DNA from 2 places in the Planococcus sp. TJ-301 genome. Region 2 is predicted to be linked to the other one. Evidence: predicted binding sites of a transcription regulator. Region 2 holds the regulator's gene; the other holds the start of a gene.
The links. Region 2 encodes CtsR, which represses protease genes until heat stress. Its sites were predicted from a motif close to ATGGTCAATAAAGGTCAAACA; they were not measured.

Region 1: a site for CtsR is predicted at 1,646-1,666, ahead of AC4EHJ_RS05960 (ATP-dependent Clp protease ATP-binding subunit). Genes of this name have one in related genera too.

The regions. Positions count from the first base shown of each region.
Region 1 is NZ_JBZDOH010000001.1:1,167,429-1,172,813, forward strand. It holds gene AC4EHJ_RS05960 (ATP-dependent Clp protease ATP-binding subunit) at 1-1,627, opposite strand, end outside; gene AC4EHJ_RS05965 (metal-sulfur cluster assembly factor) at 1,760-2,068, opposite strand; gene AC4EHJ_RS05970 (prolyl oligopeptidase family serine peptidase) at 2,136-2,906, opposite strand; gene AC4EHJ_RS05975 (Cof-type HAD-IIB family hydrolase) at 3,074-3,886, shown strand; gene AC4EHJ_RS05980 (DegV family protein) at 3,922-4,776, shown strand; gene AC4EHJ_RS05985 (CoA-disulfide reductase) at 4,789-5,385, shown strand, end outside.
Region 2 is NZ_JBZDOH010000006.1:6-5,390, reverse strand. It holds gene AC4EHJ_RS16265 (ATP-dependent Clp protease ATP-binding subunit) at 1-2,378, opposite strand, end outside; gene mcsB (protein-arginine kinase McsB) at 2,375-3,466, opposite strand; gene AC4EHJ_RS16255 (UvrB/UvrC motif-containing protein) at 3,456-3,953, opposite strand; gene AC4EHJ_RS16250 (CtsR family transcriptional regulator) at 4,001-4,471, opposite strand; gene AC4EHJ_RS16245 (hypothetical protein) at 4,627-4,872, opposite strand; partial or broken rRNA gene rrf (5S ribosomal RNA) at 5,321-5,385, opposite strand, start outside.

The sequences.
Region 1 (5,385 bases), on a different contig from region 2:
CTACATCAGGATGTGCTTTTTCAATTTCATCCAACAGCACAACCGAATACGGATTTCGCCGCACCGCTTCCGTCAATTGGCCGCCTTCTTCATAGCCGATATATCCAGGAGGCGCTCCCACCAAGCGGGAAACACTGTGTTTCTCCATATACTCCGACATGTCGATGCGGATGAAATGATCTTCCGAATCGAAAAGGTTGGCAGCCAATGCTTTAGCTAGTTCCGTCTTCCCTACCCCTGTTGGTCCAAGGAAGATAAACGAACCTATCGGCTTTTGCACGTCTTTGATGCCTGCTCTGGCCCGCCATACGGCTTCAGTCACCAACTCTACCGCGCGATCCTGGCCGATTACACGTTCTTTCAATGTATCGCCGAGGCGCAGCAATTTATCCCGTTCCCCTTCAACCAATTTCGTCACCGGAATTCCCGTCCAACGGGCTACGATCCCAGCAATTTCCTCTTCCGTCACTTCTTCCCGCAACAGGCGTTCCGCCCCTTCTTTCTCGAGGTCCGATTCTAACGAAGCCAATTCTTTCTCAAGTTCAGGAATCTTGCCGTGGCGCAGCACTGCAGCGGCGTTCAAATCGTAGCGGTTTTCAGCTTCTTCAAGCTGTCTTCTATATTGGTCCAGCTTTTCGCGTTTTTCCTGGATTTTCTTCAATGCTTCTTTTTCAGAAGTCCATTGCTGCTTCATGCCGGCGGAAGACTCTTTCAGCTCGGCAATTTGCTTGCGGAGCGTTTCCAGGCGTGCTTTGCTGGCTGCGTCTTTTTCTTTCATCAATGCCTGCTCCTCGATTTCAAGCTGCATGAGCTTGCGGGTCACTTCGTCGAGCTCTTGGGGCATCGAATCGATTTCTGTGCGGATCATTGCGCACGCCTCATCGATCAAGTCGATCGCTTTGTCCGGAAGAAAACGCTCTGTAATATAACGGTCCGACATTGCCGCAGCCGCTACAATTGCTCGGTCATGGATGCGCACCGCGTGGTGCAATTCAAAACGTTCTTTCAAACCGCGTAAAATCGATACGGTATCTTCCACAGAGGGTTCACGCACCATAACTTGCTGGAAGCGCCGTTCCAGTGCTGGATCTTTTTCGATGTGCAATCGATATTCATCTAATGTGGTTGCTCCGATGCAATACAGTTCGCCGCGCGCAAGCATCGGCTTCAGCATATTCCCAGCGTCCATTGCGCCTTCCGTTTTACCGGCGCCGACAATCGTGTGGATTTCATCAATGAACAAAATGATTTGGCCAGCACTATCCTTGACTTGTTTCAAAACGCTTTTCAAGCGCTCTTCGAATTCTCCGCGGTACTTAGCACCAGCAATCAATGCGCTCATATCCAGCTCATAGATAACCCGATCCTTCAGACCTTCCGGCACATCGTTGCGCACGATGCGCTGTGCCAAACCTTCGACAATTGCGGTTTTCCCTACGCCCGGCTCACCGATCAATACAGGGTTGTTTTTCGTTTTCCGCGATAAGATACGGATTACATTGCGGATTTCCTGATCCCGGCCGATGACGGGATCCATTTTCCCGGATTTCGCCTGCTCCACCATATTGCGTCCATATTGTTCAAGCGGCGATTGCTGTTCTTGATTCTGGTTTGGAAATTGAACCATTCTGCTCACTCCTTTAAAAGTTTGACCTTTCTTGACTAATTCAATTATATGAAATTCGCCCCTTAAAAGCAAACGATTAAACCATAAAAAAAGGCCCTCAGGAAAAATGAATTTCCGGAAGACCTATCCGCTTTAACGGATGCCAAGCGCCATTTTGGCGTAGCGCGACATATTTTCTTTGCCCCATACCGGCTGCCAGACGATTTTTACATCGACTTCTTCAATTTCAGGCAGTTCGTATAATGCTCTTTTCACCATATCAACAATCTGGGGCCCCATTGGGCAACCCATTGAAGTCAATGTCATTGTTACGACAGCAAAACCGTCTTCTGACATATCCACGTCATAGACTAAGCCGAGGTTTACAATATCGACACCCAATTCCGGGTCGATAACTTGTTCCAAAGCGCCCATCATACTGTCTCTCATATCTTGATCCATTTAAAGTCCCTCCTTCTTCTGCTCTTTCTATCTTAACAAAGTTTCCGTGTATTTCAAATTCCCCTGCTTATTGTCCTGCCGTATGCCTCGCCAGCCAGTCGGTTGCCGCCAGCATCCCGCTCCGGCTGACAGCATGCCCCGCTTCTTTGTCACGCATAAAATAGAGGCGTTCGGGAACTTCTGCATAATCTTCCACTAATGCTTTGTAAAAGCTGAATATCGGCGAAAATGGCACAGTGGCGTCTTGTTCGCCATGCCAAAAAAACACCGGCCGGCTATTGAAAATCGATTTGTTCTTCGTAGCATCGAAATGCTCCAGCGTTTGCAACATTTTGCGCCGCTCTTCCTCTGTAATAGGCAGCTTGAATCCTTTTGACTCAAATTGCTGCATTTGCGCTTTCGCCAATTGGACATAGTTTGCGGCACCCATCATGACGGCCGACGCTCTGATCCAAGGATAAACAGTCAGCGCACCGAGTGTCGTGATGCCTCCCATGGAAGTGCCCCCGACGCCAATCTCACCCGTAGCCAATTGCTTTCTATGTAATTCATTATTCAAAATTTCCAGCTCTTCGATCGACATCAGTACCACTTCCCAAAAGCGCAGGCTCATCTGGATCCCGTCTAGCCCTTCTTCCCGTTCCCCGTGGAGATGTGCATCCGGCAACAATACACGGAGGCCTTTTTCAGCCAATTGATAGGCGTAATGCAGATTATGTTCTTTAGCGCTCATATGCCCGTGAAAAAATACCACGGTCGGCAGCCGTTCGTCGATTTTGTCATCCGGCACCACATGCAGCAGCGGTATGCCTTTCCAACTTTCTCTCTCTACACGCATCGATCTCACTTCCTTCCCTTTCATCCTATCAATGTTCTGAAACACCGGCAAGCATTCCACAGCCACCTAAAAAATTTCCAAAAACGGTTGATCAGCTATCAAGTTTCTTTGACGAAACAGTTGCCTTATCGCTACACTATATAATAGAGAGAAAGGAGACGGATACCATGAAACAACACCTGATTGTACTGGACTTGGACGGGACGCTATTAACCGATCAGAAAGTCATATCACCTAAGACCAAGCAAACCTTATTCCAAGCTATTGAGGCGGGGCATCAAGTTATGATTGCCACTGGCCGCCCTTATCGTTCGAGTGAACCTTATTATAAAGAGTTGGGTTTGCAGACGCCGATAGTCAACTTCAATGGCGCTTTTGTGCACCATCCAACAAATAATAGTTGGGGGACGCACCATACGCCTATTTCGCTGGATGTCGTCCATGAAGTCGTCGAGTCAATGCATGATTTCAACTTCCATAACATCATTGCGGAAGTATTGGACGATGTCTACGTCCACCACCACGATGAAAAACTGATGGACATCTTCAGCATGGGAGACCCAAGCATCACGATCGGCGATTTGCGGAATTACCTGCGGGTAGATCCGACTTCAATGCTGATTCACGCACCTTATGAAAAGGTTGAATTGATTCATGCACATTTGAACTCTGTCCATGCGGAAGTCATCGATCATCGCCGCTGGGGTGCTCCGTGGCACGTTATCGAAATAGTCAAAAGCGGCTTGAACAAAGCGGTCGGAATTGACCGCGTCTCCAAATCACTCGGCATCGCAAAAGAAAACATCATTGCTTTCGGAGATGAAGACAATGATCTTGAAATGATCGACTATGCAGGAGTTGGAGTTGCAATGGGCAACGCTATCGGCCCCTTAAAAAATATCGCCAATGAAATTACATTGACGAATAATGATGACGGCATCGCCGAACTGCTGATTGACCGTTTGAAATTAACTAAATAACATATTGCAGGTCCAAAATAAAAAGGAGGATTTTTATGAGATTATTTGCTGACAGCGCTTCTGATTTGCCGAAACAGTTTTTCGTAGACGAAAACGTTGATTACTTCCCATTGCGCGTCCATATCGGCACCGCAGAATATGAAGACATCCGCACAATCCATTCCAAAACTGTTTACGATGCGATCCGTTCAGACATCCAACCGAAAACTTCGCAAGTTTCACCGGAAGAAATGATGAACACATTTGAAAAATTGGCGAAAGACGGAGAAGAAGGGCTTTATATCGCCTTCTCTTCAGAATTGTCGGGTACATACAATACAGCGGTCATGGTCGCTGACCAAGTCCGCGAAGACCATCCCAATCTGGATCTGACAATCATTGATTCGAAAGCTGCATCACTTGGCTATGGAATGATCGTCAAAGAAGCCGCGCGTCTCCGTTCTGAAGGACAGCCGCGCGCCGCTATCATTGACGCAGTCAATTTTATGGTTGCACATCTGGAAAGTCTATTTACAGTTGAAGATTTGGATTATATGGCGAAAGGCGGGCGTATTTCCAAAGGAAGTGCCTTTGTCGGCGGCATATTGAACATCAAACCCCTACTTCACGTAGAGGACGGCAAACTAGTACCAATCGAAAAATTGCGCGGCCGGAAAAAAGTACTGAAACGCATGGTTGAATTAATGAAGGAACGCGGCTCCGATTGGAAAGAACAGACGATTTCAATCAGCCATGGCGACGATATCGAGTACGCGCTGATGTTGAAACACGAAATCGAAGATCAGCTCCAGCCGAAAAACGTGGAAATCTATTTGATCGGCTCTGTCATTGCAGCACACACTGGCCCTGGAACGCTCGCTGTATTTTTCCTAAGCCAATTGAAAGCCTGAGGTGAACAGACAATGAGGAAGATTGTAATCATTGGAGCGGTCGGCGGCGGCGCGACTGTCGCGGCGCAAATTCGATTTTATGATAAAGAGTCCGCCATCGCGGTGTTTGATCGCGATTCGACGATGAGCTATGCTGCTTGCGGCACGCCTTACGCTATTGGCGAAGTCATTGAAGACCCTGAGTCTTTGCTGATGGCAGACCCTTCATCTTTCAAAGAAAAACGCGATATCCAAGTTTTCCTAAAGCACGAAGCGTTAGAAATCAAACGCAGTGAAAAGGCTATCACAATAAAAAATACGACCACTGGTGAAAAATTCGATGAAAGTTATGATGTGCTAATCCTGGCAACAGGCGGCTCCGCAATTGTACCTGACATCGACGGATTGTTCTCCGCCGAAGTATTTGTACTCCGGAGTTATGGAGATATGGAGAAGATCAAAAAATTCATCAAAGAACGCAAGCCTAACAGCTGCTGCATTTCAGGTGCCGGGTTTATTGGCATCGAAATGGCTGAAAATTTGAAGGAGCTTGGCATTGATGTGAACCTGGTCCATAAATCGCCGCACGTCATGTCGATCCTTGATGAAGACATGTCTGCTTTGGTCAAA
Region 2 (5,385 bases):
TGTTGCCCCGCAATTGCCGTACCTTTCAATAATTCTTCAGACAAGCGGTCTTCAACGTGTTTTTGAAGAGAACGGCGAAGTGGGCGGGCACCATATTCCGGATCATACCCTTCCTTCGCGATTTTTTCAAGCGCAGCGTCTGTCAGTTCCAAATCAATATGCTGTTGTTTCAAACGATCGACCAATTGCTGGGACATCAAGTTGACGATTTTGCGCAAATCTTCCCGTTCAAGAGAATGAAACACAATCATGTCGTCAATACGGTTTAAGAACTCCGGACGGAAAGCTTTTTTCAATTGGCCCAGCATTTTCGCTTTCATGTCCTTGTAATCCGTTTTCCCGTCCTGCAAATTGAATCCTACGTATTTATTGTATTTCAATTCTTCCGCACCAACATTGGATGTCATGATGATCACCGTGTTGCGGAAATCGACGCGTCGGCCTTTCGAATCAGTCAAACGTCCATCTTCGAGAACTTGCAACAGGATGTTGAAGACATCCGGATGCGCTTTTTCAATTTCATCTAGTAATATCACTGAATACGGTTTTCTACGGACTTTCTCCGTCAATTGGCCGCCTTCTTCATACCCGACGTAGCCCGGAGGCGAACCGACAAGGCGTGAAGTCGAATGTCTTTCCATATACTCGGACATGTCAATGCGGATCATCGCTTCTTCATCTCCGAACATCGCTTCTGCCAAAGCGCGGGCAAGTTCCGTTTTACCGACACCCGTAGGCCCAAGGAAAATGAACGAACCAATCGGGCGTTTCGGATCTTTCAAACCTGCACGCGCACGGCGGATCGCTTTGGAAATCGAAGTCACGGCTTCTTCTTGTCCGATTACGCGATTGTGGAGAAGATCTTCCAAATTCAATAATTTTTCAGTTTCTGTTTGTGCCAATTTAGAAACTGGAACGCCTGTCCACATAGAGACGACCGCTGCAATATCCTCAACCGTCACTTCAGACTCTTCTTTGCCTTGCTTTTCTTTCCACTCTTTCTTTGTTTTATCCAATTGATCTTTCAGCTTTTGCTCGGCATCGCGCAAAGAAGCAGCTTTTTCGAAAGCCTGGCTTTGGACAGCCGCATTCTTCTCATTGCGGGCAGATTCCAAGCGATCTTCCAACTCTTTCAAATCAGGTGGAGTCGTATACGAACGAAGACGGACTTTAGAACCCGCTTCGTCAATCAAATCAATCGCTTTATCCGGCAAGAAACGGTCAGAAATATATCGGTCGGACATGACCGCTGCCGCTTCAATAGCTTCGTCTGTAATTTTCACTCGGTGATGCGCTTCGTAACGGTCACGCAACCCTTTAATGATTAGAATGGATTCTGCCACTGTTGGCTCATCCACTTGAATCGGCTGGAACCGGCGCTCAAGGGCGGCATCTTTTTCGATGTATTTTCGGTACTCGTCCAATGTAGTAGCACCGATGCACTGCAACTCTCCGCGTGCCAATGACGGTTTCAGAATGTTCGAAGCATCAATTGCCCCTTCCGCTCCGCCTGCACCGATCAATGTATGAAGTTCATCGATAAACAGAATGACATTGCCCGCTTGGCGAATTTCGTCCATCACTTTTTTCAAACGATCTTCAAATTCACCGCGGTATTTCGTACCGGCAACAACGGTCCCCATATCAAGTACCATAACACGTTTGTCGCGCAGCGTTTCCGGTATTTCATTATTGACAATCTGCTGTGCCAATCCTTCGGCAATCGCTGTTTTACCAACACCTGGCTCACCAATCAACACCGGATTATTTTTCGTGCGGCGGCTCAACACTTCGATTACCCGTGTAATTTCCTTGCTGCGCCCAATGACCGGATCCAAACTGCCTTCGCGCGCCACTTGAGTCAAGTCGCGTGCCAGGCCATCAAGAGTCGGTGTATTCGCAGAAGCATTTGGGCTGCTTCCTGTATTTGAAGCCTGTTCGTTGCTTCCCAATAGCTGAAGCACTTGCTGGCGAGCTTTGTTCAAGCTGACGCCTGCATTGCCAAGTACCCGCGCAGCAACTCCTTCACCTTCGCGTATCAAGGCAAGCAGCAAATGCTCGGTCCCAATATAGGAATGGCCAAGCTTGCGTGATTCATCCACCGATAACTCGATGACTTTCTTCGCCCTCGGAGTATAATGGACAATCGGCCCTACATCTTTTTCGCCGACACCGACCAGTTCTTTAATGCCTTCTTCGATTAGTTGTGTATTAACATCAATTGCTTCTAGAGCTTTAGCAGCTATGCCGCCGCCCTCACGAATCAATCCAAGCAAAATATGTTCGGTCCCAATCGATTCGTGTTTCATGCGGATGGCTTCTTCTTGAGCTAGTTGAAGAACTTTTTGTGCGCGTTGTGTAAATCGATTAAACATCATGCAAAATCCTCTCCTTTGTTAGTTACACTATCCTTATTCAAACGCTCGCGGAATAATTTTGCGCGGGCAATATCTCTTTCAGTCGGCTGTAAAGGGCTGCCTGAATACTGCTGCAAAAATGCCGGCTGCATAAAAATCATCAATTCATTTAATATCGACATATCGATATCTTTAATTAATTTTAAATCGATGCCCAATCGGACATTCGATAAGCAAGTCGCCGCTTCCTCTGTAGACAACAATCTTGCATTGGCTAACGTACCGAGAGAGCGATACACCCGGTCTTCCAAAGCGACCGGCGAATTATTCAAAATCGCATCCCTCGCCCTGCGTTCTTGTTGAATGATTTGGTCGGTCATACTTTCCAAGTCTTGCAAAATTTCATATTCTGACTTGCCAAGCGTCATTTGATTGGAAATCTGGTATACATTGCCCAGCGCTTCGCTGCCTTCTCCGTAAATACCTCTCACAGCCATTCCTAAACGTGAGATTGCCGGAACGATCCGCGCGATTTGCTGTGACATTGTCAACGCTGGCAAATGCAGCATGACTGAAGCTCGCATTCCTGTTCCTGTATTAGTCGGGCAACTGGTCAAATAACCATATTTTTCGTGAAACGCATACGATAAATGCTGTTCCAATAGATTATCCAGGTCATTGGCCACCTGATACGTTTCTTTCAAATGGAACCCAGCCCGTAAACTTTGAATCCGCAAATGGTCTTCTTCATTTACCATTATACTAAGCTCTTCATTTTCCGAAAGAAGAACTGCGCCGGAATGGCTTTCCTTCACTAAGTATGGGCTGATCAAATGCTTTTCAATCAACACCTCTCGCTGGAGAGGAAGGATTTCCTGTATATCAATATGGGTGAATTCCAAGTTCAATTTACGTCCTTGGTCTATCAGCACCGATGAAATCGCCTTGTCTACTTTTAATGCTTCGTCTTCTGAAAACGAGTAAGGAAATTTAAAATCGCTTAAGTTACGGGCTAGCCGTATCCGGGTGCTCATTGCGATATCTGCATTTTCACTATCTGTTTCCATCCAACTGCTAGCTTTAGGCTGCAGAAAACGATCAATTTCCATCCGCCTCACCCCCTACAAGTTGGAGAGTAAGAGCCCTTACCTCATCACGCAGTTTTGCCGCTTCTTCAAAATCCTCATCGGCAATAGAAACTTGCATCTGTTTTCGTAATTCTTCTATCTCTTTTTTTATCTTTAAGGTACTGCCGTAAGCAGAAGGTATTTTACCTTCGTGCCTATAATTTCCATTATGGAGTCTCTTGAATATATTATCTAAATGATCTTCAAAAGCTTCGTAGCAAGTAGCACAACCGAATTTTCCGATTTCCATGAATTTAGAGAATGTGAATCCGCAATTCGGGCATACAGCTACTTCCTTTTTGACTGGATTAACAGAGGTTTTTTGGTTTGGAAACCAATTGGACAATAATTGGTGAATGGCCATAGGATCTTGCTCAAAAGTATAATTTAGATTATGGCTTTCAGCAGCACAGATTGGGCAAAGGTTGCGTTGGATTGTATTGCCATTCACATTTTGTTTGACGATCACAGAAGCCGGCCTTTTCCCGCATTGCTCACAAAACATTTGATCACCTCTCAAATACTCGACTGATATTTCAAAGTAAATAACATAGCGATTAGAATTCTCGCTCTTACCTCATCACGCGTCGGCAACGGCAGAAGCAGCGTCGCGCGATCGCTCGCACTCAGGATTAATTTCGCTTCCCTTTTAGAAATGATATCCTCGTTTAATAGCCTAAAAACAATATCTTCTGCCATGCTTTGAGAGGCACCTTGCTCCAAGCGTTTAATAACATCGGAAAGAACATCGGATTTCGTATGAAGCGTGATGCGCTTAATGCGGATATATCCGCCACCGCCTCTTTTGCTTTCTACGAGATAGCCGCGATCCGCTGTAAATCGAGTATTTATCACGTAATTTATTTGCGAAGGGACACATTGAAATCTTTCGGCGATTTCATTGCGTTTGATTTCAATATAGTCTCTTTCGCTTACTTCTATAATCCCTTTTAAATACCCTTCAATTATGTCCGAAATATTCCGCATCGCCATCACCTCTCAGGTACCTAATTAGTCTTTAATTGACTTTGACTATATTTGACTTAATTATACACTAAGCTTTTTAAGGATTTCAAATTCTACGATTTGAATAATACAATCAAAAAATGTCTCGAGACTAATTATCCCCGAGACATCATAAGTTATTCTTTATCCATAATCCGCTTTACAAAATCCTTAGTGTGGCTGGAAATCGATTTCGTATCTTCTTCGCAATATTTCGTTTTCCATTTAGTGCCTTCCCGCCAAACTTCTACGACATCTCCTTCAGCCACATCGTGTGTAAAATCGGAGACTGGAAAAGTAAATTGATCATCTTGTTTATTCAATGGAGTGAGCAGCGCAGTTCTTTTATCAATTGTTTCTACTTTATATAAACCTGGTTTCATGCATATCACCTCATTATCAGTTTTCCCAATGCGTGACGTTGTTAATCATTATGGTGCTTATTTTTAAAAATCTTATGATAAATTTCATCATTCAAGCTTTTAAAATTTTGAAAACAATTTGTTTCGATAACTTATGAAAAGGTGGGAAGTTCTTAGAAAATTTTAGAATAGAGGTTTTAATTTTCTTATTTCTATCCCTGTCTTTCAAATCCGGACACAAAAACTCTACCCTTCTGACAATTGTGCTATATATGACAATGAAGGTACATTTTAATTTATTCAATTGAAAAATCTATTAAAATTTCGATTTATTCTTTATGGCATTCATGCCACTATTGCAATAGCGAATAACTTTTGATCAAAGGACCGTTAGGCGCTCAGTGATCCGGACAATGTCCAGACGCACAAAAAAACCGCTGCCGGTTAAGGCAACGGTTTTCTTTCTCTAGACCAGCGACGTCCTACTCTCACAGGGGGAAACCCCCAACTACCATCGGCGCAAAAGAGCTTAAC